DNA from 4 places in the Paenibacillus thiaminolyticus genome. Region 4 is predicted to be linked to each of the others. Evidence: riboswitches for the same ligand, from Rfam matches in the RefSeq annotation. Region 4 holds a riboswitch; each other region holds the start of a gene.
What was found. A riboswitch is a leader RNA that binds a small molecule or an ion and turns the genes downstream of it on or off. The one in region 4 is predicted to bind cyclic di-AMP.
Positions count from the first base shown of each region.

Region 1 (8,021 bases), 1.2 Mb from region 4:
TCCCAACCAATTCGTCAATGGCTATTGGTTCACAGCACAGTCGACCTATCGTAACCAGGGACAGTACTTCGTCTGGTATGGTTATGATGAGAATGGAATGCCTCTCCAAATAAAGAGCGGTCAGGAGTTAGATGCATCGTCGCACGTCTATGAGAGCGATTCGCGCTTCGATTACTATCATGGGGCCGCGAAGAGCGGCGGTACGCATATTACCGCCCCTTTTATTGATCCGTTTACACATCAGCCCCTGCTGTCTATCAGTACGCCGGTCTACGATCAGGAGGGGCTGCTGGTGGGTGTGGCCGGCATCGATATCCATTACAATGATTTGCAGCAGGTCGGATCTAGCCTCAGCTTCCATCCGGACAGCAAGACCTTGCTCGTTACGAGAGACGGAGATCTGCTCTATGACCCGGACGAACAGCATAGCATCTTCGCCAATCTGTACCGGGATTTCGATGAAGATCTGATTCCAATATTCGAGCAGGTCAAAAAAGATATCGATCAGACCGCCGAGACGTCATCGATGACAAGGTATCAGGATCGTAAAATGATCGTGTATACAGTTGGCTTGAAAGAGACGGACTGGATTGCGATGATTATGCTCCCGGCAACGGTTATCGACTCCGTTCTTTATCACGTCACTTGGGTGACGTTCTGCACCTTTACGTTGGCTGCAGTTGTCGTCGCACTGCTTTTGCATATGTGGATCCGCCGCCTCATTCACCGGCCTTTGCGCAGTCTGGTCGATGCCTCGTCCCGACTTGCCAAGGGGGATTATAATGTGCGGGTGGAGCACGATCAGCATAATGAATTCCGGTTGCTTGGCGAGCATATGAACCGGGTGACCGATTCGCTCCACAAGCAAGTACAGCTCGAGCAGGAGTTGAAGCGAATGGGCGCCTTGAAGGTTGTGGGTGAGATGGCGGCGGCCATCAGCCATGAGATACGCAATCCGTTGACGACGGTCAAAGGATTTCTGCAGCTGCTCCGCAGCAAGCCGGAGCATGTGAAGGAGCATGTTTATTTCGACACGATGATGGAAGAAATCGAGCGTGCGAACTCCATCATTACGGAATACTTGACGTTGGCGCAGCACAAAGTCGTCGAATTCCGCAAGCAATCATTGAACGATGTTATCAGTCATATTTATCCGCTCGTGCAAGCGTCCGCGACAACAGATTGTCAGGAGATTCGGCTTGAGCTGAATCCGGTGCCTGATTTCGAGATGGATGAAAAAGAAATTCGCCAGCTGCTGCATAATCTGATTCGCAACGGGCTGGAGGCGATGGAAGCGAATCAGACGCTGACGGTTCGGACCTGGCATGATGACCATGCGATACATCTTGAGGTCGAAGATGAAGGGCCTGGCTTTGACGCGACGGTTTTGCAGTCGGCGGGGACTCCCTTCCTGACGACGAAAGCGGGCGGAACCGGCTTGGGGCTGTCCATCTGCTTCCGAATCGTAGATCGCCATCAGGGAAGCATGGAGATCTCTTCCGATCCGGGCAAAACACTTATACATATCCGTTTCCCACTTATTCCGGAGATCTCAGATCCTGCTCCGTGAAGTTGAACGGCGGGAAGCTCGTGTTCAAAGACATGTTCTTCCTGCCGTTGTATGCGTAATTATATACATAATTATACATATTAAGTCGTTCGGCCGCATAAGCTTCGGAATAGGTTGAATATTCCAAGAAATAGATCGAAAATGGCACAGGAAAGGATGATGCTTTTCTAGCCTGAGAAAACGGACGCTTGCCTATTGAATTTGTGCCAAAAATAGGATGTCAATAGCAGAATTGAAGAATAAATATGAATTTGCCGGTTTTACTCAGGTATTTGGATGAAAAACCGAAAATTTGCACATTTTAGTAATAAATCAGTTCCCTGCACAATTGATCGGCATTTATTTCTTTAATTGGTGAATTCCCCCGTAAAATCAGCTATTCCAGCATCTTTTTTTGTTCTGAACCATTGTATATCTATACATCATCATGTATAATTGGGAACGACCGAAATCCTCCTATCATGGGAAGGAAGGATAATCAGAGAAGTGGGGATGAAGTATAGTGAGAACAATGAAGATCGTAGCGGTATGTTCGCTATTAATGGCCATTCTGGTTGGCTGCGGAGCCAAAGGAGATAGTTACGACAATATTATGAGCAAGAAGACGCTCGTCGTCGGCGTCAGCGCCGATTATCCTCCATTCGAATTCCACAAGACGATAAACGGCAAGGATGAAATTGTCGGCTTCGACATCGACTTGGCGAACGAGATTGCGAAGGATCTGGGCGTTGAATTAAAGGTTGAAGATATGAAGTTCGAATCGCTAATCGGAGCTTTAAATACGGACAAGCTGGACATGGTTATCTCCGGTATGGATCCAACTCCGGATCGGGCCAAGGCGGTAGACTTCTCCGATCCATACTACCTGGCTGAGGCAGGTGTCATCGTGCGTGCCGCGGACAAGGACAAGTACAAGACGCCGGAAGATTTGAAAGGGATGAAGATCGGGATTCAGAAAGGCTCGACTTTCGAGAATGTCATTTCACAGATTCCGGAAGCGCAGCCTGAATTGCTTGCCAAGGTAAGTGATCTCGTCTTGGCGCTCGAGTCGAACCGGGTAGAAGCGGTCATCGTTGAGAAGCCGGTCGCGAAGGCTTATGCCTCGAACCGTCCTGAACTGGAGATGTCGGATGCGGTGCTGCAGCCGGCGAGCGATGGCTATGTCATCGGCTTCCGCAAAGGCAGTCCGAAGATGGTCGAAGCTGCGAACAAGACGATTGCCCGCCTGAAATCGGAGGGCAAGCTGGACGAGTTCATTACGAAGGCGACCCAGATGGCGGAAGAGCAATAAGGCCCGATTCACACGGGGAAAAAGAGGCGGCGTAAGCCGCTCTTTTTCGTTCTATTACATGACAGGCAGAGATTGGAAAGGGGAAGAGGCTGTTGTTGGACTGGCTCTCTATGCTATGGGACTATAAATGGGATTATTTGTCCGGAGCCCAAATTACGGTGCTGCTATCGCTGGTGGCGGTGCTCGCCGGCTTCGTGCTTGGCATAATTATTGTATTGATGCGGATCGGGCCGTTCAAGCCGTTGAACTGGTTCGCAGTCGTCTATATTGAGCTTCTTCGCGGCACTCCGCTGCTGGTGCAATTGTTTATTATTCATTTCGGACTGGCTCAGTTCGGCATCGAATTCAGCAAGTTCACTTCCGGCGCAATTGCCGTATCGATTAACAGCTCGGCTTACTTGGCGGAAATTTTCCGATCGGGTATTCAGGCGGTCGATAAGGGGCAGGCGGAAGCCGCACGTTCGCTTGGCATGTCCAAGGGCATGACGATGAGATATATTATTTTACCGCAGGCATTCCGTACGGTTATTCCCGCAATTGGGAACGAGTTCGTCACCATTATCAAGGAGAGCTCGATTGTCAGTCTGATCGGAATCGCGGACATTATGTTCCAGACGGATATTATCCGCAGCAAGACGTATACGGCTATGGGGCCGTTACTTGGAGCGGCCATGATGTACCTCGTGCTGACGATTCCGCTGTCGAAGGCAATCGGTCTGCTGGAAAGGAAGTTGAAGAATGATCGAAATTCGTGACCTGCATAAATCGTACGGAGAGCTGAACATTTTGAACGGCCTGAACATGAAGATCGAGCAAGGGGAAGTCGTCGTTGTGATCGGTCCGAGCGGCTCGGGCAAGAGCACCTTCCTGCGCTGTCTTAATCTGTTGGAGACGCCGACGGCAGGCGATATTTTGTTCGAAGGCATGAAAATCAACGACAAAAAGCATGATATTAACGCGACGCGAGCCAAAATGGGCATGGTCTTTCAATCCTTCAACCTGTTCCCTCATATGTCGGTAATGGACAACATTACGCTGGCCCCGATTAAAGTAAAAGGGAGAAGCAAGGCGGAAGCGGAGGCGATCGCAATGGAGCTCTTGAAGAAGGTCGGATTGGCCGACAAGGCATCCGCTTACCCTGACCAGCTGTCCGGCGGACAGAAGCAGCGGATTGCGATTGCGCGGGCGCTGGCGATGGAGCCGCATGTCATGCTGTTCGACGAGCCGACATCCGCCCTGGATCCCGAGATGGTCGGTGAAGTGCTGGAAGTAATGAAGTCGCTCGCCCGAGACGGTATGACGATGGTGATCGTAACGCATGAGATGGGTTTTGCGCGCGAAGTCGGAGATCGCATCGTGTTCATGGATGGCGGGCATATCGTCGAGCAGGGACCGCCGCAGCAATTGTTCTCGGCGCCCCAGCACCCCCGCACGCAAGAATTCCTTGGACAAGTTCTCTAAACGAATTCGACGGACACAATTATAAATCGATGGAGACGGTTATTGATTTACCGCTCCGAGGCCGCAACCAGCCGGGAATCCCGGCTGGTTCTGTTTCTGCTGCCGACTGTTGACGTGCGTTCCTTACTATGCGAAAAAGAAGCCCCGTACTTATCCGCTTTTCACCTCTGAAACATAAAGCTGCCCCTTGCCCCTTATAAGCAATATCCCCGACAGCTCCAAAAGCGGGAGCCACCTGAAGGATAGGGAAAGTGACCGAAAGGCAACAAAACACCTGACGGACAGGGATATTGACCAAAAGGCAGCAAGACACCTGACGGATGGGGATAGTGACGAAAAGGCAGTGAGACACCTGACCGACAGGGTTAGTGCCCCAAAGGCAACAAGCTCCCTGACAGACGGGGATATTGCTCAGAGTTGCATGATACCAGTAGTTTGGACATGTCCAATAATAGGAAGAGTCCAAACTGTTTACAAATTTGTAATCTATGATATAGTAGGAGTCGCTGGTTACAATTTTGTTACATACCTAATGCTTTGGGGACTGGATAAAGCGATTTCATACGTTATTTCGGCCCATTTTACAGGATTAAGAGGCATTTTATTTCGTATTTACCATTAACTGACTGCGCATAGGTTACAAAATTGTGATATGATGCAATTCGAGCCGAACATAGTACGGGGGATGATTGACCGGTGTTCATTCATAACGGGATGAGCGCCTTGGGGTGAATCAGAGCTGGCGAATCGCCGGCATGTAGGGTACTCCTTGACCCGAATCCGACAACTAACCTCGCAGGCTATCTTAAGGGGGAACATATACTATATGCGGAAAAAAACGATATTAAAGCTTACAACGGCACTGCTGGGATTGAATCTGGTATTTCAAATGATGCCAGTTTATGCCGAGCCCTACACTGCTCAGGAAGGAGATACCTTCTATACGCTTGCGAAGAAGCATCAGATTGATCTGGATGAATTGATGAAGGCGAACGCCAACATCGATCCTTTAAATATCTATGGAGGGCTGAAGCTGGAGCTTCCGAAAAAGACCCTGCAAGGTCTGGCGGTGGAATCAGAGAACGCGGAATTGATTGAAGCCGATAGGGATAAGGACGCATCGGCAGCGGACAAGGCTGAAGCATCTGAGGACAAGCCAGCAAAAGCTGCGAAAGAGGCCGCTGCGCCGGCAGCGATGCCGCAGACGGAGGAGAAAGCGAAACCGCAAACCGAGGAGAAAGCGAAGCCGGCATCGAAGCCGCAGACCGAGGAGAAAGCGAAGCCGGTTGCGGCAACGGCGAAGAAGAACGTAATTACGGTCTCCGGCAAGGAGATGACATATAAAAAGAAAGTGAACATGAAGGCCACCGCGTATACGGCCCATGCGAGTGAAAACGGAAAATGGGGCGCTGTCGATTACTTCGGCAACCCATTGAAGCTGGGGACAGTAGCCGTCGACCCGAAGGCCATACCATTGGGAACGAAGCTGTTCATCACCGGTTATCAGTTCAAGCATCTGCCGCAAGGCGGATTCATCGCGGAAGCCCGCGATATCGGCGGTGCCATCAATGGCAACAAGATTGATATTTTCGTTCCGGTGAGCAAGCAGATCGGCAGTACCTTCGGCATTCAAAATGTTGAAGTGTACATTATGTCTTAATTGATATCAGTATAGGTTCAACCCCTGTCCATAGCGGCAGGGGTTGTTTTGCGTGTAAGACAGTTTCAATTGTCTTTTTTGTCCTTGCGGTCCTGGAGCAGCTCCGGCACGGTGACAAAGTGGTACCGCTGCTGCTTCAATTGCTTAATGATGGACGGTAGGGCTTTGAGTGTTCCCTGCAAGTAACCATTCTGCTTGCTTCCTCCGGCATGATGAAGCACGATTGAACCGGGCCTGACCGCGCTCATTACGTTATTGTATACTTCCTTAGCGTTCAAGCCCCGCCAGTCGTTGGAATCGACGTCCCAATTGACGACGAGATAGCCGTGATCCCCGGCCCATTTCAATTGCTCTTCATTGATCTCTCCGAAGGGAGGGCGATAGAACCTTGGCTTGTAACCGATAATTTCTTCAATTGCCCGTTCCGCATCCTTCACTTGCTGCTCGAAGGCAGGCAGCGTCAGCTTCGTCATTAACGGATGGCTGTAAGAATGATTGCCGATAATATGGCCTTCCCGGACAATGCGCCGAACCAACTCGGGATGGGCTTTCGCCCGAGAGCCGACGAGAAAGAAGGTCGCACGAATGTTATGTTCCCGCAAAATATCCAGTACAAGCGGGGTTATTCGGTTATCGGGAACATCATCGAAGGTAAGGGCGACTCGGCGGAGTCCGCGCTTGGATCCATGAAGCTTGAAAATGTGCGGGTATTTCATTCTAAGCTGAGCCAAGCTCAAATTGCGCTGGCTTATTCCGGATTTCGTATTCTGAGATGCAGACTGGGCTGGCTCCGGGCTCCGCGGCTCCTTTGGCTTCATGACGGATTTCTTTTCCACGGCCTTCCGTCCCATGGTGTCAGAACGGACGCCTTCATTGACGGATTCCGTGTGGGCCGGGTCCTTCGTCGTCAAGTGGAACTTGGGCAAGGGCAGGGGCTGATGCGGCAGCGGATGCGGTTTGTCCTCCAGGACGAAGGATATCGTGCCCTTGCCGGTCTCAGGTCGTTCCACCGCTTCATGGGGCGGCTGTCGCGATGTTAACTCCGCTGATGGCTGGTTCGTGTCCAACGTGTTCAGCTGCGGATCCGGAGCAGCCTGATGCGAACGCGGAAAGCAGCCGGTTACTCCTACCAGGCACACCAGCAGACAGCATATCTGTTTTGTGCGCAATAATCTTCCTCCTTTCCCGATTCCACCTGTCTTCTTGTTATGTCCTTTGTCAGGGGGATTTATGCCCAACGTGACCTGCATCACAGATGAATGGCGCCGTTACAGGCATAGTAGAATTGCTAAAGGTGAACAAAGGAGCAGACACGTGCATAAGATTCTTACCAACAATCAGATAGCTCAAGATGTTTATCTCATGACAGTAGAGGGCACTTTTGAAGGCCGGATGGGGCAATTCTATATGTTAAGGGCATGGACCCATTATCCGGTTCTGTCCCGTCCGATCAGTATCTACAATTTGGAGCCGGACTCCATCCAGTTTCTGTACAAAGTCGGAGGCGAAGGAACAGCCCGATTCGCAAGTCTTCGCCCTGGCGATTCGATTCAGTTGGAGGGGCCGTTCGGCAACGGGTTCCCGGAAGTTGACGGGAAGACCGCGCTAGTCGGCGGAGGCATCGGCATTGCGCCCCTTCTGTACACGGCGAGACAATTGGACAAGCCGGATATTTATCTCGGATTTCGGGGAGCGTCCTATATGACGGAAGCATTTGCTCCCTATGCGAGTGAGCTTGTCGTCCGGGTCGATGCGAATCTGCTGCTTGATGTCGATATGAAGAAATACGACAATATCTTTGTATGCGGACCGCTAGGAATGATGGAGGCGGCAGCCCGCATGGCGGAAGGATTAGATACGAAGCTGTACGTGTCTCTGGAGAAAAGAATGGCTTGCGGCATTGGAGCCTGCTACGGCTGCTCCGTGCGAACGGCAAGCGGCAACCGCAAGGTCTGCTCAGACGGACCGGTATTTCAGGCACAGGAGGTGACGTGGCATGAGAAGCTTAGCGTGTAATGTGGCGGGAATCGAGTTCAAAA
Region 1 covers NZ_CP041405.1:997,810-1,005,830, reverse strand. Annotated here, with positions in the region: gene FLT43_RS04515 (ATP-binding protein) at 1-1,570, shown strand, start outside; gene FLT43_RS04510 (transporter substrate-binding domain-containing protein) at 2,082-2,861, shown strand; gene FLT43_RS04505 (amino acid ABC transporter permease) at 2,954-3,616, shown strand; gene FLT43_RS04500 (amino acid ABC transporter ATP-binding protein) at 3,600-4,322, shown strand; cyclic di-AMP (ydaO/yuaA leader) riboswitch at 4,978-5,139, shown strand; gene FLT43_RS04495 (3D domain-containing protein) at 5,149-5,982, shown strand; gene FLT43_RS04490 (polysaccharide deacetylase family protein) at 6,048-7,151, opposite strand; gene FLT43_RS04485 (dihydroorotate dehydrogenase electron transfer subunit) at 7,297-7,998, shown strand; gene FLT43_RS04480 (dihydroorotate dehydrogenase) at 7,979-8,021, shown strand, end outside.
Region 1: it holds a riboswitch for cyclic di-AMP, as region 4 does, so the genes downstream of both, FLT43_RS04495 (3D domain-containing protein) here and FLT43_RS28325 (CAP domain-containing protein) in region 4, are expected to answer to the same signal.

Region 2 (8,021 bases), 1.1 Mb from region 4:
CGGCGTATGGCTGCTGCCGGAGCGGATATCGTGTGCGCGCATTTGGGCTTTACGAAGGGCGGCGTTCTTGGCGCGAAAAAAGTATTGTCGCTCAAAGCCGCGGCGGAGATGGCAAGAGATATTTTTAACGCTTGCGATGAAGTCAATACCGGTGTCATGAAGATGGTCTACGGCGGGCCAGTCAACACTCCTTCCGACGTGGAGTATATGTATGACAATACCGGAGCTGTAGGCTATTTGGGCGGCTCGTCCTTCGAGAGAATTCCTTCCGAAGCGGCGATTACGCAGGCGGCCAGCGAGTTCAAGGAGGCGGGGCTGACCGAGCAGGACAAGCTCCTTCGCCATATGCTAGAGGGCGTGGCCAAGCATTATGATCATGTGCAGTTCGTGAAGGAGTATGTAGCCGCGAATTACATGAATGAGATTTCGTTTGCCGAGCTCGCATTGGTAGCCCATATTTCGCGAACACATTTAAGCTACTTGTTCAAAAAAGAAGTAGGCTGCACGTTTCCCGAATACTTGACGAGATTTCGAATCAACAAGGCCAAGGAATTCATGAAGCAGAGCCATATTGACCTGTCCGAGGTGTCGGCGCTGGCCGGATATAATGACTACGCCCATTTCAGCAAAACATTCAAAAAACTGACGGGGCTGTCCCCGCGAGAATATCGACATCAGTACAAAAACACATAAAAGCCATACAAATTCACATGAATTGCCCAGGTGAAAGACCTATACTTGAATTGTAAGCAAGTTCAGCAATACTGAGTACTTCCACTTTACCGAGGAGGTTATGCCAGTGAAAACAGTCGCGATAGTCGGAACGTTTGATTCCAAAGGAACCGAGTTTGCTTTTGTCAGAGATATGCTTCAAGGTCTTGGTCTGAATACGCTTACGATCCATAGCGGAGTGTTCGAGCCGATGTTCGTCCCGGATGTCTCGAATGAGGAAGTAGCCAGGGAAGCTGGAGCGGATATTCGTGAAATCGCCTCCAAACGGGACCGATCGCTAGCCACGGAAGTACTCGCGAAGGGCATGGAAAAGCTGATTCCGAGACTGTACGCGGAAGGTAAATTCGATGGAATCCTCTCCTTCGGCGGCAGCGGCGGCACATCGATCGTTACGCCCGGAATGAGAGCGCTCCCAATCGGCGTGCCGAAGATTATGGTGTCGACCGTCGCTTCCGGAAATGTCTCGCAATATGTCGGGACGAGCGATATTATGATGTATCCATCTATCGTCGACGTGTCGGGACTGAACTCGATTTCGACCAAAATATTTACGAACGCGGCCATGGCGATAGCCGGTATGCTGAAGTTCGAGGTGGAGCATGCTGTGGAGAAAAAGCCGCTCATCGCGGCGACGATGTTCGGGCTGACGACGCCTTGCGTCAATCAAGCACGCGAGTATCTGGAGGAACAAGGCTATGAAGTGGTCGTGTTCCATGCCACGGGCGCCGGCGGCAAGACGATGGAACGGTTGATCGAATCCGGATTCTTCGATGGCGTGCTGGATATCACGACCACGGAATGGTGCGACGAGCTGGTCGGCGGCGTGCTCAATGCCGGACCGAACCGGCTTGAGGCGGCCGTGCGGGGGCGTGTGCCTCAAGTGGTATCGACAGGAGCGCTGGACATGGTCAACTTCGGCCCGTTCGATACGGTGCCCGAGAAGTTCGCGAATCGAACGTTCTACAAGCACAATCCGACCGTCACGTTGATGAGAACGACCGTGGAGGAAAATATAGAGCTGGGCAAAATTATCGCCGGGAAATTGAACGAGGCGACTGCTCCGACTGCGCTCATGCTGCCATTGAAGGGCGTATCCGGGCTGGATGTGGAAGGACAGCCATTCTACGGGCCGGAAGAGGATCAGGCCTTGTTCGATACGCTGAGACAGGAAATCGACCGCAATGCCATAGAACTCATCGAACTCGATTCGGACATCAATGACAAGAGCTTTGCACTGGCCGCAGCCCGGAAGTTAGTCGAACTGATGCGGAAGCGCACACAAGAGGAGGATGCAAAATGAAACAAACTCGACAGGAAATCATCAGTCAACTGAAAGCGCAAGTAGCCAATGGCGACATGATCTTGGGCGCCGGAGCAGGAACGGGGATTTCCGCCAAGAGCGGCGAAGCGGGCGGAGTTGATTTGATTATCATTTACAACTCGGGAAGATATAGAATGGCCGGCCGGGGCTCTCTCGCGGGATTGATGCCTTACGGGGACGCCAACCAAATCGTCGTCGATATGGGGGCGGAAGTACTGCCGGTCGTGAAGCGCGCTCCGGTGCTGGCGGGAGTATGCGGTACAGACCCGTTCCGCATCATGGATGTGTTCCTGAAGCAGTTGAAGGAGCAAGGCTTCGCAGGCGTGCAGAACTTCCCGACCGTGGGCCTGATCGACGGCGTCTTCCGGGCGAATCTGGAAGAGACGGGCATGGGCTATGATTTGGAAGTGGACATGATTCGCAAGGCTCATGAGCTTGATCTGCTTACGACGCCGTATGTGTTCGACGAGGAGCAGGCGATGAAGATGGCCAAGGCAGGCGCGGATATTTTGGTTGCGCATATGGGCTTGACGACCAAAGGGACGATTGGCGCGAAGACTGCTCTCTCGCTTGACGATTGCGCCAAGAAAGTCCAAGCCATCGCTGACGCAGGCCGTGCGGTGAATCCGGATATTTTGGTCATCTGCCACGGCGGTCCGATTGCGGAGCCGGAGGATGCCCGCTATATTTTCGAGCATACGACGGGCATCGACGGATTTTTCGGCGCTTCCAGCATCGAGCGGTTCGCGGCCGAGGTTGGCATCCGCCAGCAAGCCGAAGCGTTCAAAAATGTAAAATTGAAATCGTAAATAAAGAAAAACAGCATTGCTGGGCTTGTCCCGCGACGCCTGTTATAAATAAGACGTGTACGGGTTAACCGCCGCTTGGCAGGGTCAACCCGCGCACGTCTTTTTTCATGGCAGCCTTGCGCTATACCGATGGAGATACCTCACGCTGTACACGATCAACATCGGCAGCGCCAGATAGAATACGCCAAGTCCGAGGCCGGACGCTGTGCCCTCCAGCAGATAAGAGATGCTCATCAGCACGTTGTCGAGCATGAGATGGGCGAACATGGCCGTCCAGAAGCCATGGCGCAGCATAATGGCGAGGAACAGGAGGCCGATTATGAGCAGCTCCACCGGTCGCGAATAGTACGGGTAAATCGGATAAGTCACATGGCCGAAGGCCCAGATCAAGGTCGGAATGACCCCGGCTGCCCAAGGGTTCCGAATCCAGCGGTTCAGCAGGCCGGTCCCGAACCAGCGGAATACGCCTTCCTCTGAAATCGCCGCCATCCAGGCGAGGAGCGGATAGAGGGCTGGCGCGGTCAGATTGAGCGGAGACATGGAGGCATCGGTGGCCGACCAGGCGCCGAAGCCGGTCTCCAGCGTCAGGAAGATGACGCTCTGTACCCCGAGCAGTACGCCCGCATACAGCGTTCCGAGGCGGAATGACCCGGTCAAGACCGTGCCGAATGACCGATCGCGCCATGTCGGCAGCAGCTCGCTTCGTCCTGACTGTCTCCAGAAATAAGAGCCCGACACCAGCGAAAAATAAAGGAACAGCCCTTGCGTAACCGTAATGGCCCCTTGCAGCACGAGGGCCACATTCAGATTCAGCTCCGTACGGGGCACTCCGAACTGCAGGACGACCAAGCCGGGCATCATATTCCACATATGGAGCATGGAGATGGCGCATGACAGGAGCGACAGAGCGATTAAGGTGCCTGAGCCGAAGCGGATCCGCCGCCGGTAATAAATGCAAGCCCACAGCGCAAGCATACTGAGTCCCATCGACATCCACCGGTAGCCGATACGATAGAGGGAACCGGCGGTCTCGGTCTGCTTCACATCAATGTCCTTGTAATCGGACGGAATGCTCCAGACGGGATGCAGCGCCACGACGCGATCTAAGCGCATGCGAACGACTAGTTCGAGCCGGGCAGCCCCGATCTCGCCCTGCTTGACGGAGTAACGCAGTTCATCCGCCTTAGACAAATGATCATCCTGCAGTTCCAGCTTGGATACGTCCCAGCCGAGCGCGTTCAGCTCGCGGTCGGCAATTGGCCGCGCCTTCTCAACGGCGAGCGCGGGGGCCTCCGATTGTGGACTCTCTGGAATGGCGGCTAATTCATACCCCACGATGCTGCCGCTTGTCATATGTACATCAACCTTCAAAATGTCGTTCCCATCGGGTGTCGTGACACCGAGCAGGACTTGATAAATATCTATCGGGGCCTGGCTGTCCCATGGAGCATAGCTGGCGGCCAGCCTCTCCCGGTTCATATATCCCGACATTAGTCTGTCGGTCTGGTAGACGACCGTCGGCTCCTGTTCCGACAGCATGATGCGGCTTCTCCTCGGCTCGCGCTTCACAAATTCAACCGCCCGCTCGGCAGCCTGCCGCTTCGTAAGAAGCGTTCGCTCCTGCTCTGGCCCGGTCCGGTTCGCTTCCTGAAGCGAGGGAATAACTATCTGCAGGAGCACAAACACTATAAATCCAATGATCGAAGCCAGCCATAAACGTTTCGTTACATGATGGAACACAGGCATAGAGCTACCTCCGTTATCGATTCCGGTGCTTTTCATTATTGTATCCACTCCATTGGCGTAAAGTCCAGGCATGAAAATTATGGAATAAACCAGCTACACGCTGAAATAGAAAGCGCGAAAGACACAGTGAGAGATTAGGATAGGATGTAAGCGCTATTTAAAGTCTTTTTCCTATATTTTTTGTTTATTTTGTGCCTGCATCGACTTTGTGCCCCTGTCATGAAACGTATATAATCTCGTTATGAATTGAATACGGCCGAATTTCGTGAATTACGAAAGCGGGGGACCCGATCATTGGGGTGAATTTTGCGCCGATCCGCATTATGGATCTTGGCAAATAGGGCGGCCTGGACGCGCCCGAATCCGTCAGCTAACCTCGTAGGCATTGAACGTCAGGATACCAGCGTTAGCATTGGAGTTCCAGTGCTTTTTTTCGTGCTGAAAATGAGGTGATTTCGTTGAAATCAATTAAAAAAGCATCCCGGTGGAAGCTCACCCCGCCGCGAATTCTGGTGACGGGGTTCGGGACGATTATTCTCATCGGGGCGCTGCTGCTGATGCTTCCGATAGCCAATTCAGATGGCCAGCCTCTCCCTTTCATCGATGCGCTGTTCACAGCCACGTCGGCAACTTGCGTAACGGGGCTTGTTGTGGTGGATACGGGCACGCATTTCACCTTGTTCGGGCAGATCGTCATTATTACGCTGATTCAGGTCGGCGGACTTGGCTTCATGACGATGGGGACGCTGTTCGCGCTTGCCTTCCGCAAGCGTATTTCGTTAAAAGAACGTCTCATTTTGCAGGAAGCGCTGAATCAAGGCAGCATGGAGGGCATCGTTCGCCTGATTCGCAAGGTGCTGCTGTACGCCTTCAGCATCGAAGGTGCAGCGGCGGTCCTGTTCACGCTGCGCTGGTCATTTGACCTGCCGTTCGGCAAGGCATTGTACTTTGGCATATTTCACGCGATATCGTTTTTCAATAACGCCGGCTTCGATCTGTTCGGCTCCGTATCGGGACCGTTCAGCAGCCTGACCCGGTATGTCGGCGACCCGATCGTGAATACCGTCTCGATGCTGCTGATCGTGCTGGGCGGACTCGGCTTTATCGTCCTGTCCGATGTAGCGGAATACCGGCGCACCCGCAGACTGGCGCTCCATTCCAAGGTCGTGCTGACGATGACGGGCTTGCTCATCGTATTGGGCGCCATCGTCATTTTCGTCTTCGAATTCACGAACCCGGCGACGCTGGGCAGTCTGAACGGCTGGCAGAAGATGTGGGCGGCATTCTTCCAATCGGTCAGCCCGCGTACAGCCGGAGCGAATACGGTCGATATCGGCACGATGCGGCAAGCAACGCAGTTCTTCATGGTCGTGCTGATGTTCATCGGCGCCTCTCCTGGCTCGACGGGCGGCGGAATCAAGACGACGACGTTCGCCATTCTTATCGGCGCCGTCATCACGATGATTCGGGGGAAGGAGGACATCGTAATCTTCCGTCATCGGCTGGGCAAAGACCGGATATTTAAGGCGGTCACGATAACATTGATGGCCTTGTTCATGGTGATCGGGGTAACGATGGTATTGTCCACGACCGAGGATCATCCATTTTTGATGATATTGTTCGAGACGACTTCGGCGTTCGGGACCGTCGGACTAACGGCGGGCCTGACGACCGATTTGACCGTAGTCGGCAAATTATTGATCTGCCTGATGATGTTCGCGGGGCGGCTGGGTCCGATTACGCTGGCCTATGCCTTAGGCCCAAAAAGCGAACGTGAGCTATTCAAGCACCCGGAAGGAAAAATTACGATCGGATAAAAGGCCGGCATTCCGGGATTACCATATAGAAGAAGAGTAATGGGCGAAGGAGCAATACGAACATGGAGTTACAGCAATTTGCAGTCGTGGGGATGGGCAGATTCGGTTCGAGTCTGGCGCAGGAGCTGGTCGAGCTCGGCCATCAGGTGCTGGGAATCGATAAGGATGAAGAGGTTGTCTCGGAGATGAACAACGTCTTGACGCATGCCGTCGTTGCCGATGCGGCGGATGAGGATGTTCTTCGTTCGCTCGGCATCCGGAATTTCGATTGCGCCATTGTCGCTATCGGGAATGATCTGCAGACGAGCGTTCTCGTCAGTATCCAGATGAAGGAGCTTGGGGTCAGAAAAGTGGTCGCCAAAGCCGTGTCCGAGCTGCACGGGCGCGTGTTGGAGCGGATTGGCGTCGATCGGGTCATCTATCCGGAAAGGGATATGGGGATCCGTGTGGCCCACCAACTGGTATCGCCGAACCTTCTGGATTATATCGAATTGTCCAAGGACTATACGATTGCGGAGCTGAGTGTTCCCGGCAATTTGCGCGGCAAGATGCTCAAGGATGTCAACCCGAGAGCCCGGTACGGCTGCAGCATCGTGGCGCTGCATAAGCCGAACGGCGTGATTATCGCTCCATCGGCCGAGGATGTCCTCCAGGACGATGATGTCATGGTCGTCATCGGAACGAATGCCCAGATCGATCAATTCGAGGATCAGATCGGGAAGCGCAGGTAGATGCAATAAAGCCCTCCAGGCCATTCCGGCGGAGGGCTTTGCTGCATGCATGCAGGGCGGGATTAGAACAGAATTTTGGCCATAATCAGTAAGAGCAGGAAATAGCCGCTTAGGCTGGCCAGCACATACACGAAGCGGTTATTCCGCGACACTTGGGCTTGCTCCAGCGACTCATAGATGGTCATCATGACCGATACGAGCCAGGCGAGGCCGGCGATGGAGAGCGCCAATAAATAGAATGACAGCAGCGAGATGATTCCGGCGACCGCATAGATAGGTCCGTAAGGCATCTGCATCGCCGCTAACTGGACGAAAAAGGTCTTGGCGTCGAGCTTCCGACCGCCTTTCCAGCGGTTCACGAAGTAGAGCGAGCCGAAGAGGGCGGCCAAGGCGACGAGATGGAGCAGCATCAGCTGCAGAAAATATGAAAACGGCGGAGCCGTGTTGCCAAGTCCGATCGGCAGGGGGCCGAACAGAAACTTCGCGAATTGGTCAATGAACAGATAGCCGAAGAGCGCAAATCCGATCGCAGACGCGGCAGCGCCGATCACGCCGTACCAATAATCGGCTCCCGTCGTCATATAGCTTGCCGCCTGAGGCTCCTTCATGAGGCGGACAACGCGTGCCATGTCGATATTCGGCCTGGATGTCTTCGGCGAGCCATAACCTGGATCCGTCGGCTGCACGGGTTCCTGCGTATGACGAACGGGAAACGGCTGCTCCGCCGCGGCGGCAGTCTCCCACCGATCCGGAGAGGACGCCTGGGTTTCATCTGCTGGGCGTCCCTCATGCACCCGGCACGTATGTACTTCGTGCTCTTGCAGCGGTTCGCCGCATCGATTGCATACTTTCATCTTCTCTACCT
Region 2 covers NZ_CP041405.1:5,299,334-5,307,354, forward strand. Annotated here, with positions in the region: gene FLT43_RS23535 (phosphoenolpyruvate hydrolase family protein) at 1-693, shown strand, start outside; gene FLT43_RS23540 (Tm-1-like ATP-binding domain-containing protein) at 800-2,032, shown strand; gene FLT43_RS23545 (phosphoenolpyruvate hydrolase family protein) at 2,029-2,862, shown strand; gene FLT43_RS23550 (CPBP family intramembrane glutamic endopeptidase) at 2,968-4,608, opposite strand; cyclic di-AMP (ydaO/yuaA leader) riboswitch at 4,853-5,008, shown strand; gene FLT43_RS23555 (TrkH family potassium uptake protein) at 5,067-6,425, shown strand; gene FLT43_RS23560 (potassium channel family protein) at 6,488-7,156, shown strand; gene FLT43_RS23565 (hypothetical protein) at 7,219-8,010, opposite strand.
Region 2: it holds a riboswitch for cyclic di-AMP, as region 4 does, so the genes downstream of both, FLT43_RS23555 (TrkH family potassium uptake protein) here and FLT43_RS28325 (CAP domain-containing protein) in region 4, are expected to answer to the same signal.

Region 3 (8,021 bases), 480 kb from region 4:
TATTGAGTACGATCCGCCATGAAGAACAGATCGATACGATCCATCCTCCGCAGCAGGCCATTGACTGCGGAGCCGTGCCAGAGCTCCTGGAGCCGGGTCTGCTTGGAATGGCCCAGTACGAGCCGGGTCACCCGCCGCTCGGCCGCATAGCGGATAAGCGCGTCCGGTAAGAAGCGGCGGGAAGGAAGCGGACGCTCCTCGAATCGTCCGCCTACCTTCTCCGTCAGCTTCCGCATCGAGCGCCGGAAGGCGCGCTCCTCCCGGGACAGCTTCTTCCCCGGCCGAATGAATGCGGCGGCCAGCATATCGCCATTAAGCCGCCTGGATATCTGCTGGCCGCGGCGAATATAGAGGGAGCCGTTCCAGTGATACTGCACGGCGACGAGGATGCGCTCTGCCGAACCGGCCGGGCCGTCCATCCCCTTCGCTTCCCGGCGCTGCGCGAGCGAAGCGTGCGCGTCCTTGGCGACCAGCCGCAGCGCAAGCTCCCGCAGCAGCGCCACCTGATCGCGCTGGAATGCGGGGGCGCCCGCAAGCGCCGCTCCTTCCCTGCTTACGCCCTCGGCCGCCGCCAAGCGGGCCATCATCGTCTCCGGAGTGACGTCGATGAGCCTCACTTCGTCGGCTAGCGCGAGCACGTCGGCGCTTACCGCGGCTTCGCCCGCAAAGCCCGACAAGGCCTGGGCCTCCTCATTCGCCCCGTCCAGCTCATAGACATTCACCGTCGTAATGATGCTGATGCCATGGGCGAGCAGACAGCGAATATCATCAAGCCGCGATCAGCGCCGCGCCTCCGGGCGGTTGCGGTGGGCTAAGCCGTCAACAAGCAGGACGTCCGGATTGCGGGCCAGGATCGCCTCCACATCGAGATCCTGCTGGCCCGCATTCCCTGGAGGCCACGGAATGCCGGGAATGGATTCAAGCTCCGCTCCCGATTCCGCCAGGCCCGCCGGGTATAAGCCCGCGCCCAATCCTGAGCCGCCCGCGATCGCCACATTGACGCCCTGGCGCTTCAGCAGCTGCCCTTCCTGCAGCAGCTCATACGTCTTACCGCAGCCATCGACCGGGCCGATATACAGCTTCAAGCTGCCGTGCCTCCGATTCTGGAGCGGCAATAATCGTTCATCCGGCGCCTGCCGCCGTTGTTCTTCCACGCGTGATCCCCCCTTTGGGAAAGCCCTGCTTCTGATTGGGCGAAGGCGATAAGCGTACCGGCAACAGAGCAGCGCCGCTCCGTTACCGGTCCAGCAGCGCCCGGAGATCCAGGTTCAGGGCCAGTACATTAACCCGCGGCTCGCCGAAGAGCCCGAGATCGCGCCCTTCCGTATGCTCGCCAACCAGCTTCTCCAGCTCCGCCGGCGCGATTCCGGTCAAGCCGCTGATGCGCGGAATCTGAACCCGTGCCGTCTCCGGCGTAATATGCGGGTCCAGGCCCGAAGCGGAGTTGGTGACCAGATCGATCGGAAGCTGAGCGGCCGGATCAGCCGGATTGCCGCGCTCCCAGTCGCGGACGGATGCCTTCATCCGTTCCAGCAGCTCCGGATTGGACGGAGCATAGTTATTCGAGCCGGACGCTTCCGCCTGATAGGCGATGCTCGATATCCGGCCATGGAAATAGCGCGGATCGTCGTACGGCTGGCCAATCAGCTCGGAGCCGATGACGGCTCCGCTGCTGTCACGGATAAGACTTCCATTGGCGCGCTCCGGCACCAAGGCCTGCAGCAGTCCGGTGCAGGCGAGCGGATAGAGAATGCCGCACAGCACGATGAAGACGAGACTGAGCCGCGCTATGCTAAGGACAGCCGATACGCCGCTTCGGGCATCTTGCTCCTGTGGCGCCTGTACAGAATGGTTCATCATAATTTTTCACTCTTCCTTCCCGACTCGGTTATACCCAGAGATGAACGACCAGATCGATTAATTTGATGCCGATGAATGGCGCGGCGACGCCGCCGAGGCCATAGATGAGCAGATTGCGGCTGAGCAGCCGTCCGGAGCTCACCGGACGATAGGAGACGCCCTTCATCGCCAGCGGAATCAGCAGCGGAATAATAACGGCATTAAATAGTAATGCCGATAATATGGCCGACATGGGCGAACCGAGGCCCATCACATTCAGCGCCCTCATCTCGGGAATCGCGACCATGAACATGGCGGGGATAATCGCGAAATACTTCGCGATATCGTTCGCGATGCTGAAGGTGGTCAGCGCGCCCCGTGTCATGAGCAATTGCTTGCCGATCCCTACCACTTCGATGATCTTCGAAGGATCGGAATCGAGATCGATCATATTGGCCGCTTCCTTCGCGGCGATCGTGCCGCTGTTCATCGCCAGCCCCACATCGGCCTGGGCCAAAGCCGGCGCGTCATTCGTACCGTCCCCGGTCATGGCGACCAGCTTGCCTGCCGCCTGCTCCCGGCGGATGACGGCGATCTTGTCCTCCGGCTTGCTCTCCGCGATGTAGTCGTCCACGCCGGCTTCGGCGGCGATGGTCGCGGCGGTCAGCGGGTTGTCGCCCGTGCACATGATCGTCTTGATACCCATCTTGCGAAGCTGCTCGAAGCGTTCGCGCATGCCCGGCTTCACCATATCCTTCAAATAAATCAGTCCGGCAATCCGCCCGTCTACCGTGACCGCGAGCGGGGTGCCGCCCTGTGAGGCAATCCGGTTCCCCTGCTCGTCCAGATCCGCAGGGATCGTCCCGCCTTGGGCGGCCGCCCATTTTTTGATTGCATCAACGGCTCCTTTACGCACTTGGCGCCCGTCCTTCAGATCGACGCCGCTCATGCGGGTCTCCGCTCTGAATTCAATCCACTCCCCGCCCTCCGCAAGGGCAGGATCGAACGTAAGATTTTCCTTCTTCATCAACTCCAGCACGGAGCGGCCTTCAGGCGTATCATCGTTCAGGGAGCTAATCGCGGCCCATTCGGCCACGGTGCGCAGCTGTTCATTCCCGACAGGCACGAACTCGCTGGCCATCCGGTTGCCGAAGGTGATCGTTCCGGTCTTGTCGAGGATCATTGTGTTGATATCCCCTGCGGCCTCCACCGCTTTCCCGGACATCGCCAGCACATTGTACTGCGTCACCCGGTCCATGCCGGCTACCCCGATGGCAGACAGCAGCCCGCCGATCGTCGTCGGAATCAGACAGACGAGAAGCGCAATGAGAACCGCCGCATCGAGCTGAATATTCAGGTAGGCCGCCATCGGGGCCAGAGTGACAACCACAATCAGGAAAATAAGCGTCAAGCTGATCAGCAGCGTATTGAGCGCGATCTCATTCGGCGTCTTCTGCCGCTTCGCTCCTTCAACGAGCGAGATCATCCGATCCAGGAACGTATCCCCCGGATCGCTCGTGATTCGTACCTTGATGGCGTCGCTGACAACGCGCGTGCCGCCGGTCACCGAGCTGAAATCACCGCCCGCTTCCTTGATTACGGGAGCCGATTCCCCCGTAATCGCGGATTCGTCCACAGACGCGAGACCCTCGATAACTTCTCCGTCACCGGGAATCACGTCCCCTTGCGAGACGAGGACGATATCGCCCTTGCGCAGCTCCGATGCGGCCACCATAGCAACTCCGTCTCCCGTAACCTTGTTCGCCACAATGCCCACCTTCGATTTTTTCAGAGCGCCCGCCTGGGCCTTGCCCCGCCCTTCCGCCAACGCCTCTGCGGCATTGGCGAACAGCAGCGTGAACAGCAGAATCAGGAACACGGCCAGATTGAAGCCCATAGTTTCCTTCGTGCCGAAATAGCCCGGGAACAAGAGCATCAGCAGGACAACGAAGGTGCCGGCCTCGACGACGAACAAGACGGGATTTCTCATCATCGTCACCGGATTCAGCTTCCGAAGGCTGTCCTTCCCTGCCTGCTTGACGATTTCCTTCGTCAGCATGCGCTTGCGATTTGTCGTATTCATTTCCGATTCACCTCACAGATTCCGGAGCGTCAGATGCTCCGCGATAGGACCAAGCACGGCAGCCGGAAGGAACGTAAGTGCCCCGATAATAAGCACCGTTCCGACCAAAATACCGACGAAAAGCTTATTATCGGTCCGGAACGTGCCGGTCGTCTCGGGAACGGGCTGCTTGCGGAGCAGCGATCCGGCCACGGCAAGCAGAGCGATCATCGAGATATAGCGTCCCAGCAGCATGACGAGTCCGGTCGACAGATTCCAGAACGGCGTGTTATCCCCCAGCCCTTCGAAGCCCGAACCATTATTGGCGGCGGAGGACGTATACTCGTACAGCACCTGGGTAATGCCGTGGAAGCCCGGATTCGTAATGGCCCCTCGGCCCAGATCGGTAACGAACGCAATCGCGGTCGGCGCCAATATGATCAGCGGATGCGCCAGGATGGCAATCGCAATCAGCTTCATTTCCTTCGCTTCGATCTTCCGTCCCAGAAATTCGGGAGTGCGCCCGACCATCAGTCCGGCGAGGAACACCGCCAGGATCGCATACATCAGCATGTTCACCAGCCCGACGCCGTCCCCGCCGAAGACGCAGTTCAGCATCATCTGCGCGAGCGGCACCAATCCGCCCAGCGGGGTCAGCGTGTCGTGCATATTGTTGACCGAACCAGTCGTCGCGGCAGTTGTTACCGTCGTGAACAGCGCGGACTGGGCGATGCCGAAGCGTACCTCCTTGCCTTCCATATTGCCCTGGGACGCATCCACCCCGAGCGCGCTCCATGCGGGATTGCCCGCGCTCTCGGCATAGTAGGCCAGGCTCAGGAACAGCAGGAACAGAATGGACATCGCGCTAAAAATAACCCATCCCTGCTTCCGGTTCGACGCGAAGCGGCCGAATGTATACGTAAGCGCGGCCGGAATGCACCACATCATCAGAATCTCGAGCACGTTCGTCAGCGGAGACGGATTCTCGAACGGATGCGATGAGTTGACGCCGAAGAAGCCGCCGCCGTTCGTCCCGAGATGCTTGATGGACACAAGCGATGCGACCGGGCCCGCAGCGATATGCTGCGTCCCGCCCTGCAGCGTCTCCGCTTCCGTCACCGGAGCCAGCGTCTGCGGCACCTTGAGCGCCCCCAGCACGAGCGCCATCACGATGGCGAGCGGCAGGAGAAGGCGCGTGTGCGCCTTGACGAAATCGGTAAAAAAGTTGCCGATAGCCCGGCCCGTCAAGCCGCGCATGAACGCGATTGCCACCGTCAATCCGGTTGCGGCGGAAGTGAACATCATCATCGTAATGACCGCCATTTGCGAGAAATACGACAATCCCGTCTCGCCGCTATAATGCTGCAGATTCGTGTTGGTCATGAAGCTGATGACCGTATTGAACGCCAGCGTGTGCTCTATTCGATCCGTTCCGTTCGGATTGAGCGGCAGCAGATGCTGGAGCCGCAATATAACGTAGCTAACCGCGACGAGCATCAGATTCGTGGCGAGCAGGCTGAACATATATTTTTTCCAACTCATATCCGGACGGCGGGCAAGCCCGCCCAATCTGTAAATCGCGTTCTCCACCGGTCCGAACAGCCGGTCCGTGCGATTGGGCTCATTGGAGAACACATGGTATATATAAGTGCCAAGCGGCTTCACCAGCAATAACAGCGCCAGCAGCACGACGGCGATTTGCAGCCAGTCCATAGAGGTTGCCTCCCTTATTTCCTTCTACTGCCTCAGAATTTCTCCGGATGAACCAGAGCGTAGCCTAAATATAAGAAGAGAAAGACAGTAACCATCCCGATAACGATCATCCTCGCTCTCCTCCTTCATCCACGACCCGCCCGCACCAGGCCAAGAAGCCATAGAACAGGGCGAATGCCGCAGCAATGAGCACAGCCATAACGAGATCGGACATGCGGATACCTCCTTAGGAATGAGCGGCCAGATCGTCCGTTACCAGGAACGAATAATTCCGGCTCGCTGTATAAATGACATAGTTGGCGCCCAAGCCGCGGTAGACGAGCCGCGGATTTGGATGTTCCGTAATAACATAAATCGGCTTCGACGTCCAGATCCGGCAGATTTGCAGGTACCGGCAGCACAGATTCAAGCTTCGTTCGAACAAAAAGATTTTGCCGACGGCCAGCTGCGGGATGACCCATGTTTTCTCATCGGCCGTATGAAGCATAATGAGATGGCGAGCGCCCAGAGCGCGCATCCGCTTCAGCTCCGCACGGTTGTTCGCCAGGGCGGCGAAGGGAATGTCCTTCTCCGCCAGCAGCTTGACGAACGCTTCGCCTGCGGCATTCGCCGCAGACACCAATACGACTTCCTGTTGACCCATTTCTTCTCTCCTCCGATTCTTCGTCCGGAGACAGCAACAAAAAAAGAAGCCGGCAACAAGAGGAACTCTTCTCGCGGCTTCCAGGCACAGCAAAAATAACCGTGTCTTTCACGACGTTCGTTGCCTCTCTCGGTACGCTTACGAGGTTAGCTGTCGGATTCGGGCGAGAGAGTCGCCCTACCTCGGGACATGGCGCATCATTCGCGCCGCCGCATGCCCCGGGATTCACCCCATGAATGTGCCCAGACATCCGGTTGGTTCCCCCGCTCCCTGCCGTGCAGGGATTCAGCGATACAGACAATCATGTGCAATTGGCATAAAAAAGACCGCAGAGGACCCCCCCTGCGGCCGCAATGGTCACAAGTTCATCATCCTCTCCCTCATGAGCGCAGCAGCCGCGGATCGCGGAATGCCGCACTCAACAACGCTTACGAGGTTAGCTGTCGGATTCGGGCGGTGAGAGTCGCCCTACCTGAGTGATGCGGCCCTAGGCGCCGCGCTCAGGATTCACCCCATGTGCCGCTGATCGACTCTCACACCGATCAGGCGTCACCGTTGGTTCCCCCGCTTTCCTTGCGGAAACTCAGCGATTGTGAAATGAAAATATTTGAAATTTATGAATCGTATATTACGCTTGCCTCTACACTTTGTAAAGGAGGCGGAAAGGCAGAAAAATTCCTTTTTAGCAAGAGTAGAGGAAGCGGCAGCGGTTACAGAAGCAGCTTTCTTTACCGGGCTCGCTGTAGCTCGCGTTTTCACTGTTATCCTGGTTCAGCGGGAGAACGTCCTCTTTTCGCGGAAAAAACGGGCTTCGTCGAACTGGTCCCGGCTCCCGAAATGCACAAAAAAACCGTCTCCTTGTCAATGGTTGCGGCGATGCCTCCATTTGACCCAGAAACGGTTACTTTATGTGCTGGAGCGGTCTTTCCGTCCGTCTATTCAAGCCTGGACGACAAACGAAAATCCTTCGATCTCCTCGGCCGCCTCTTCGAATAGATCGAGCAGCTTCCGGCCGTATTCGCCCAATTTTTGCTCGCTTGTCTCATAGTCCAGCCAGGTGACCGTAAGCGGCAGCTCGACATATCCGGCAAGACAATCCCATAGCGCGTCCAGGTTGCGGCCGTAATGCTCCGGCAATTCGAGCGCTTCCTGCAGGAATGTATGCAGTTGCTCCTTGCTCTCGATGGAGCTTCCCTCTACGACTACGTTACGCACGGGCTCCCCCCTTTCTCAATCTATCGGTTCGAACGTCTCATAATGATCTTCGGTCTTATAGATCAGCCCGTCGTTGGAAAATACAATTCTGTCCTTCCCCCGATGGCCCTCCGTATAGTTGATATCCGCTTCATACCAGATTCTGCCCTTTTGCTTGGGCAGCTTCCCTTCACGGTTGCGGAATATGTCGCCGCCGATGCTTTTACCTGGCGCAACCTCGTGCAGATTGCCTTGGCGGGCATCCCAGCCCAGCCTCTTGGCTTCCTCCTTCGTGATGAAATTATCCGGCAATTGCTGGTGTGACTTAATATAGTTCGCAACCTCTTCGAAGCCGGTCAGCTCCTGCTTGCCCGAATCCGGAATCGCGGATGGCTTGCTGTCCAGACCGCAGCCCGCTAGCAGCAGCAAGCTCAATAGAAAGACCAGCACTGATTTGATGACTTTCAACAATGTCTACCCCGCTTCGCTCTTCGTAGAGCAGGAAGCTTGATGATAATCTTCCTGTCTTCCTGCCCTCTCGCTGTAGTATCAACTATCTTTTCTCGAATT
Region 3 covers NZ_CP041405.1:292,489-300,509, reverse strand. Annotated here, with positions in the region: partial or broken gene FLT43_RS01230 (universal stress protein) at 1-1,154, opposite strand, end outside; gene kdpC (potassium-transporting ATPase subunit KdpC) at 1,237-1,857, opposite strand; gene kdpB (potassium-transporting ATPase subunit KdpB) at 1,889-3,922, opposite strand; gene kdpA (potassium-transporting ATPase subunit KdpA) at 3,935-5,614, opposite strand; gene FLT43_RS30730 (potassium-transporting ATPase subunit F) at 5,647-5,709, opposite strand; gene FLT43_RS01205 (hypothetical protein) at 5,841-6,257, opposite strand; cyclic di-AMP (ydaO/yuaA leader) riboswitch at 6,377-6,558, opposite strand; cyclic di-AMP (ydaO/yuaA leader) riboswitch at 6,668-6,856, opposite strand; gene FLT43_RS01200 (barstar family protein) at 7,197-7,472, opposite strand; gene FLT43_RS01195 (ribonuclease domain-containing protein) at 7,488-7,919, opposite strand.
Region 3: it holds a riboswitch for cyclic di-AMP, as region 4 does, so the genes downstream of both, FLT43_RS01205 (hypothetical protein) here and FLT43_RS28325 (CAP domain-containing protein) in region 4, are expected to answer to the same signal.

Region 4 (8,021 bases):
GGTCTGGCTGGGTGAGGCGCTGCGGCATGAGACTATCGATGCGATATATGCGAGTCCCAGCGGAAGGGCGTACCGGACCGCCGAGTTGATACGGAGGGAGCGCGATGTTCCGGTTCAGCGCTGCGACGAACTGAAGGAGATTCATCTTGGCGTATGGGAAGGACAGACGCAGGCGTCAGTGCAGGAGCGGGATCCGGATCAGTACGATCTGTTTTGGAAAAACCCGGGCCAATTCAGGATTGAAGGCGGCGAGACATTCCATGAAGTTCGGGAGCGGGCTTTAGGGCGGCTATTGACCATTGTGCGTGACCATCCGGGCCAATCGGTCTTGATAGTGACTCATACGGTCGTGGTGAAGCTATTGATGGCTTACGCGGAGAACCGCCCTCTTCATCTGCTGTGGGAGCTTCCCTACATTCATCCGGCATGCCTATGCAAGCTGCATTTCAAGGACGGGGAAGCCAGCATTCTACTGCATGGCGACACTTCTCATTACCAGGAAGCCCGCGAGGCGGAAGCCTGGTAATCGCATGTGCGCAAGCATTCGTGAAGAAGTCTCAACGGTACACCAGAATGTACAGCAGTAAGGATGTGAGCAGGCTCGGTGTGCCTAGCAGCCATAGCGTGGCGACGAAGCCTGCGCCTTGACTGGCGTTGTGCTCCCTGTTGTACTCTGGTTGTCTAAAACCGTCGGACATCATGCCGGCGAACCCGCACAGCCCGAGACCAATCCAACCCGTAATGTTGAATAATTGATATAGATCATCCTCAATGAGTGAATACAATCCGGCCGCGGCGACGATCAGCACTCCCAAAATAATTCGAATAATCATAGGCACCTCTATATCATCTTATTCGAAGAACCGAATTTTACTATAATACATTTTGGCGGTATTTGGTAGATCAGTGATGGTGAAGGATGGATAGTTTTTATAACAACGAGGGTGTTATCTGAATGCTCGCAGATCGCGGAGCAGCGTGATTCTCGGGATGCAGAGGCTCGGGAAATGCGGCGCTAGTAAACTTTTTTAGGTGTCAAAAAGGTTACAAAGAGGTAACAAAATCTTAATCTAGTGCCATATATTATAGCATGATCTCTCCTACTATTCGTGTTACGATGTGTACGAAATCGAATCAAGCCGAAGCTCGGAAGAGCGCGGGGGAACCAACTTCTGGGGTGAAGGCGCAGATTTGCGTCAGGGGTGACCTCTTTGACCCGAACCCGACAGCTAACCTCGTAGGCTGCAAAGGGAGAGATGCAATTTATGAAGAATACACTCAAAAAAGTCGCAGTAACCAGTGCCATTGCGCTAGCTCCGGTCCTGGTGGCCGGTTCCGCCTTCGCAGCGCCGCAGACAGATGCGGTGCAGGCGCAAAGCCCGAATTGCTATATGGTCAAAGTTAATGGTGTCAATGCGAAGGCCATCATTCCGGATCCGGCGAAGTCCGCGGATTGGCAATCTTGGTTGGACAACCTGATGAAGGAATGGAATAACCAAGCCAATAACGGCAGCCAGCAGCCGACGGATAAAGATCCAGGCAGCGTGGTCAACAAGCCGGAATCCAAGCCAGCGCCTGCTCCTGCTGAACCGAAGCCGGCTCAGCCAGCGCCAAGCACGGGTAATGGCTCGGCAACGGAGAAGTCCGACTTCGCGAATCAAGTGGTGGATCTGGTCAACAAGGAACGGGCCAAAGCCGGCCTGAATCCCCTTAAATCGGACGAGAAACTGACGAAGGTAGCGATGATTAAGGCGCAAGATATGTATGACAACAACTATTTTGACCATCAATCGCCGACGCTTGGTTCGCCGTTCGATCTGATGAGAGCGCAGGACGTTCAATACCGCACGGCTGGCGAGAACATTGCCAAAGGCCAGCGTACGCCTGAAGAAGTTATGAACGCTTGGATGAACAGCCAAGGTCATCGCCAAAACATTTTGAATTCTAATTATACAGCGATTGGGGTCGCGTACTACAATGGCGTATGGGTTCAAGAGTTTACCGGCTAACAAGAAAATAGCGCAAAGCTGCAGCGGCACCGGGAGAAGGTGCCGCTTTTGTCGCGTTCCGGTTGACGCTGGCTCTGAAAGGGCATTATATTCTTGATTACTGCAACTTCCGATGCCTGCAGATCGTCAGGTAAAATATAGGAGGATGCGTTCATGCATTCATTCCGATATTCGCGAAGGGAGTAGATTGAGATGAAGAAGTTAAGTACGCTTGCCCTTGGGTTGTTCATTGCCGGCATGATGGTCCTTCCGGCAGGAACACACGCTGAACCCCGGACGATTGAGCCCGACAACATAGAAGCAGCGATCAACGAGCTGAGCCGGGCTGATCTGGCGGTCCTGCTGACCGAACTCTTCGGTCTGGATACGAAAAAGACGAGCACGTCATTCGCGGATGCGGCCGATCACTGGGCCACGGCGCAAGGGGCCATTCCCGCCGTCATCGAGGCGGGGCTTATGAAGGGAACGGACGCCACTCATTTCCAGCCGGATCGAAGCGTAACCTATCAGGAGCTGATCGCTGCGCTCGTACGGGGATACCAGCTTGACGAGATTGCCGTGCCGGCGTTCGATCAGGCGGAGTCATCGCCGTACAAGAGCTCGGCCTGGGCGGACCGCTATATTCATGCGGCCGTATCCCTGTCGCTCGTGACAGGGGAGCTTGACTTCCGAGAGCCGATCTCGGAGCTAGCGGCCAAGAAGCTGGCGAAGCAGTTCCAGCAGGCGGTCCAGCTTCCGCAGCTGGAGTCCAAGCTGGAGGTCGGCCGCAGCAAGCAAGGTGAGGCGCTGCTGACGTTCACCGTAACCAATGTATCGCATGAAGAGATGGTTCTTCTGTTCGGCTCCTCGCAGCGCTATGATGTGAAGGTAACCGACTCGGCGGGCAGACTGGTGTATCAGGCCTCGAAGGACAAAGTTTATTTAACCGTATTGGGAGAGGAGACGGTCCTTCCCGGGAAATCGTTGACATACCGTGAGCCTGTGAATCTGAAGCCAGGTCAAACCTATACGGTCGAGTTCTGGCTGGTGACCGAACAAAAAGCGTACTTGAAGCAGGAAATCCAATTCTAAAAGCAGAAACGCGGACTTAGGCCTTCTAACCGGACATCCGGCATGAAGGCTTTTTGTCGTCAACTGAGCGGAACGGATAGAAGCATATTGCCGCCTTCAGGACTTGCTTTTACAATAAGATCAGATAAAATAAAACTTTGTCCATACAAGGCATACGATGGAGATCTGTCCATATGGATAGGATAGAAGGAAGGAGGGAGGGCCATGGCTTTTGGCGCCCGGGTGTTAAAGACGGGGATCGCCGTAACGCTCGCCTTATACATCAGTCAATATTTTCAATTCAAAACGCCGGTAATTGCCGCAGTAGCGGCCATCTTCGCCATGCAGCCGTCCATCTACCGGTCATGGCGTTATTTTCTCGATCAACTGCAGACGAATACATTGGGGGCCGCGATTGCCCTCCTGGCAGGGATGGCGTTCTCGAACGAGCCGATTGCGGTCGGGATTGTATGTATCGTGGTTATCATTATCTGTCTTAAGATGAAGATGGAGGAGACGGTAGGGCTGACGCTGGTTACCGTCATCTCGGTCATGGAAGCATCGGGGCAATGGGACTTCGCGCTTGGGCGGTTCGCGCTGACGCTGACTGGTATCGGTTCGGCATTTTTAATCAATATTTTGTTCTTTCCGCCGAATCCGCAGGCGCAATTTATCGGGCAGATTCAGAATGTATTCAGCCGGATGTCGCTTCTGCTGCGCACCGCCATCTCGGATGAGATGAAGGAGAGCGCGTTCCGCGTCGAGAAGCAGGGGCTGGAGGATTCCTTAAAATCGATCTCGGACAAATACAAGCTCTTCGAGGAGGAGACGAAGAAGCTGAAGCGGGCCAAATACCGGCATACCCGCCGCATCGTCGTGTACAAGCAGCTATTGAACACGCTGCGCAAAGGCATCGAGGTGCTGAACATCATCGAGGAGCATTATTTCCAGTCGGCCCGGACGAAGGAATCCGATCTGTTCTTCGATCGCCATCTGGAGCTGCTCATTAAGTGCCATGAGCATGTCCTGCTCAAGTTCGAGGACAAGGTCAAGCCCGATAGCGGCGAGATTGCCAATCTGGAGCGGGAGAACGAGCGCTTCATGACCGAGGCGCTGCAGTACGGCGAGGATGGGCCGGAAGGAGTGCTGCGGTTGTCGATCGTGGCTGCGTCCTTATATGAATACGGCCACCAGATCAGCAGACTTGACCGTCTGGTCGGACATGTAGATAAAGAAGAAGATAAAGGACTGCTGCAAAGCTTGCTGTAGTCCTCCGCTTGAATTACTTTGCAAGAGCCGCGAATGCGGTTCTTTTTTTATGGCGTAAGCATCCGGGAAGCTATCGAGGAGCCTTTTGACTTGAGCGGGCTTATTGAGGTAGAATGTTAACGACCCTATAGTCATATTGAGAACCTATTGGTACTGATCTGGCGGGGTACGGTGGACTCACGCTAGCCCAGGCATCGAATTAACAGAAGGACAGACGAGAGAATAGAGGAGGACGAGAGAGATGTCGCAAGCAAGGCGGAAGTTCAACGGACCATTGTTCATCTTGATGATGAACATGTTCGTGACAATGGTAGGAATGGGGTTGATCATCCCGATATTGCCTTCTTTTTTGCAGGAATTCGGCGGCGGAGGGCAGGCGATGGGCTACCTGGTTGCCGCTTTTGGGTTGACCCAATTCCTGTTCTCCCCGATTGCAGGGGAATGGTCGGATAAATACGGCCGCAAAATATTGATTGTAAGCGGGGTCGGCATATTCGCTTTGTCGCAAATTGTGTTCGCCTTCGCGGATCAGATGTGGATGCTGTATCTGTCCCGGCTTCTCGGCGGCTTGGGGGCGGCCTTGTTAACCTCGCCTATGATGGCGTATATTGCCGATATTACGACCGAGGATGAACGGGCCAAGGGGATGGGACTGTTCGGCGCCTCCATGACGCTGGGGGTGGTCATCGGTCCGGGCATCGGGGGACTGCTCGCGGAATACGGCATTCGCGTTCCCTTCTACTTCGCCGCCGGGTTAGCCGTAGCCGGAACGCTGCTTTCTCTGCTATTTCTGCCCGAGACGCTGCCTCCGGAGAAGCGGAGCGCGATACAGGCGAGCAAGAACGGGCCGCGGCCGACTATGGTGCAGCAGTTTCTGGCTTCTTTTAAGGCGCCGTATTTTGTGCTGCTTGCGCTTGTTTTTACGATGTCATTCGGCCTGCAAAATTTCGAATCGATATTCGGATTGTATTTCGACGGCAAGCTCGGATTCACTCCGAAGCAAATCTCACTTATTATTACGTTCGGGGCCCTGATTGGGGTTATCGTGCAGGCGGTTCTGATCGATAGGCTGCTGCGCCGCTTCGGCGAGAAGAAGGTGCTGCATGCTTCCTTCATCCTGGCCGGCGCGTCGATGGTGTTGACGCTCTTTGTCCGGCAGTTCGGAGCGATTTTTGCCGTAACGCTGCTGTTCTTTGCCGCCACCGCGATCATTCGGCCGGCACTGAACACATTGCTGTCCAAAATGGCAGGCAACGAACAAGGCTTTGTCGCCGGCATGAATACGGCGTATATGAGTCTGGGCAATATTATCGGGCCGTCGATTGCCGGGATTTTGTATGATGTGAATACCAATATTCCTTATTTGTTCGGAGCCGCGATTTTATTGCTCAGCACGCTGATTCTCGCCAGCTGGAAGCGTACCGGGAAGGAGGAGGTTCAATCCTCGACGGCGTCTATGTGAGGGGGCCGATTGCAAGCGGGGGACTTTTTCGTTAAGATAAGTCCTATTCGCATGCGCGGAACAGTAATTAAGGGGGCATCAATAGTCATGGAGGATCGTTCGGCGGATAAAAAGAAGCATATTTTGCAGTCAGCGATGAAGCTGTTTGCTACGCAAGGCTACGTGCAGACGACGATGCAGGAGATAGCCCAATATTGCAAAATGTCGAAGGGCAGCGTATATCAGCATTATGCGTCCAAAGAAGAACTATTGCTGAACATATTCAAATATTATTACAGGCTGCTCTATGATCGGATGCAAATCATTGAACGGGATCCGTTATTGACGCCCCGTGAACGGATGAAGAAGAAGATCGAAGTTCATATGGTGATGTGGTCCGAATATCCCGAGTTCACGACGATGCAAATGCGGGAAAATGCCGGGTTCGCCAATAAAGAGATCCATCAATTTTTGCAGCAGGTCAGTCTTGATAATACCCGGAGCATCATGAATGATTTGGCGGACATGTACGGGAGCGCCATCTCGCCTTACAAGCTCGATTTGACCTTGCAGTTGCATGGAATCATTTCCACCTATTTAAATGGTTTACTGCTGGAAGAGGTTACCGTGAAGTTGGATCGGCTCATTGATTACGCGCTTGATCTGGTCGATCTGAACGCGCAAAAGCTGCTTCAATCCCGGCCGGAACCGTTCATGAAGGAAGAGGATTGGCCGGCGCTTCTTCATGCGATTAGCCAGGAGCCGCAGAAAGCGATGCATCCGCTCGTCCTCGTGGAGAAAATGCGTGAAGAGTTGACCCGCCTGAGCCTCCCGCCCGAACAATATCAGGATGCCATGGATTCGCTTGCGGTGCTGGAGCAGGAGCTGATGGAGATTCAGCCGCGGCGGGTCATCGTATTGGGGATGCTCGCCAATCTGAAGCGGGTGGAGACGCTGCGCCCTGTCTGTGATCAGCTGGAGATGGCCGTGCAGCATTTGAACCGGCTGTAAGCCAAGAATAAACATGGTTCTCACAGGGCACCCTGAGCCTAACACTTATGATGAGAGAGGTGACCGGGGTGCCGATTGCCCGCTTGAACGGTGTCAGCCTGCACTATCATGTGCGCGGCAAAGGGGTGCCCATCATCTGGATCCATCCTCCATTACTGACATCGGAAAATTTCAATTACCAGATGGCCCAATTGTCTGACAGCTTCCGTCTGATAACGTTCGATATTCGGGGCCACGGATACAGCGGAACATCCGATGAGCCGCTCACATACCGGCTCATCGTCGAGGATATGCTCGCCCTGATGGATAAGCTGGGCGTGAAGCAAGCGTATGTCGGCGGCTACTCTACCGGAGGCTCGATCGCCTTGCAGGCGCTCTTGTCGGCCCCGGAGAGGTTCCTGGGGGGCATGCTGATCAGCGCGATGTCCGAAGCGAGTGATATGTGGCTGCGCGGCCGTATTCGCGGAGCGGCAGCCTTGACGCGCTTGAAGTCCAAGTCGCTTATTTCCTGGGCCATCACGTGGGGTAATGCCGACAGCCGCCTTACCTATAAAAATCTTCGGCGAGCGGCGAGGAAAGGTAATATTGCCAACTGGAGGCAATATTACCAATACAGTTTAACCTACAATTGCACAGACCGGCTCAAGGATATCAAGGCGCCGGTGCTGCTGATCTATGGGCAGAGCGACAGAAGCTTCCACAAATATGCGCTTATCTTGCATGAAGGTCTGCCGAACAGCCAATTGTACTGGATCCCGAAGGCGAAGCATCAAATTCCGACCAAAAATGCGTTGGAGATGAATTGGATCATAGAGCAGTGGGTGAAGAACCGCTGCAAGATGCTGCCCGAGGAGCGGGAGGAAGCGTTGGCATGGTCAGGGCATCTGTATGATGCCGATAGGGATGCTCCGGAAGAGTATATGCGGCATTGACGATCGTGATTTTGCAGAAAATGCGAAAAAGACCTCATTGGAGGTCTTTTTTGTGATTGGGCAGGGAAACGGCGCTGCAGCAGCGAAGTGTCTAATGTTATCGTGTGCCATGCGAATCACGTGAACAGGAGACGATGCCAATGAATAGGGAGAATGAAGCTGACCAATTATATTTTGTATAAAACATGAAAGAAAGCGGGGACAGGAGATGACAGACAACCACAATACAATAACGGATCGGCTGCCGCACCGGTATCCGTTCCTGATGGTGGATAGGATTACCGGCATTCAAGCAGGTCAATGGGCGAA
Region 4 covers NZ_CP041405.1:6,428,792-6,436,812, forward strand. Annotated here, with positions in the region: gene FLT43_RS28315 (histidine phosphatase family protein) at 1-526, shown strand, start outside; gene FLT43_RS30960 (GNAT family N-acetyltransferase) at 1-15, shown strand, start outside; gene FLT43_RS28320 (hypothetical protein) at 558-833, opposite strand; cyclic di-AMP (ydaO/yuaA leader) riboswitch at 1,128-1,259, shown strand; gene FLT43_RS28325 (CAP domain-containing protein) at 1,266-2,009, shown strand; gene FLT43_RS28330 (BsuPI-related putative proteinase inhibitor) at 2,202-3,080, shown strand; gene FLT43_RS28335 (FUSC family protein) at 3,285-4,328, shown strand; gene FLT43_RS28340 (MFS transporter) at 4,570-5,790, shown strand; gene FLT43_RS28345 (TetR/AcrR family transcriptional regulator) at 5,878-6,780, shown strand; gene FLT43_RS28350 (alpha/beta fold hydrolase) at 6,828-7,712, shown strand; gene FLT43_RS28355 (3-hydroxyacyl-ACP dehydratase FabZ family protein) at 7,921-8,021, shown strand, end outside.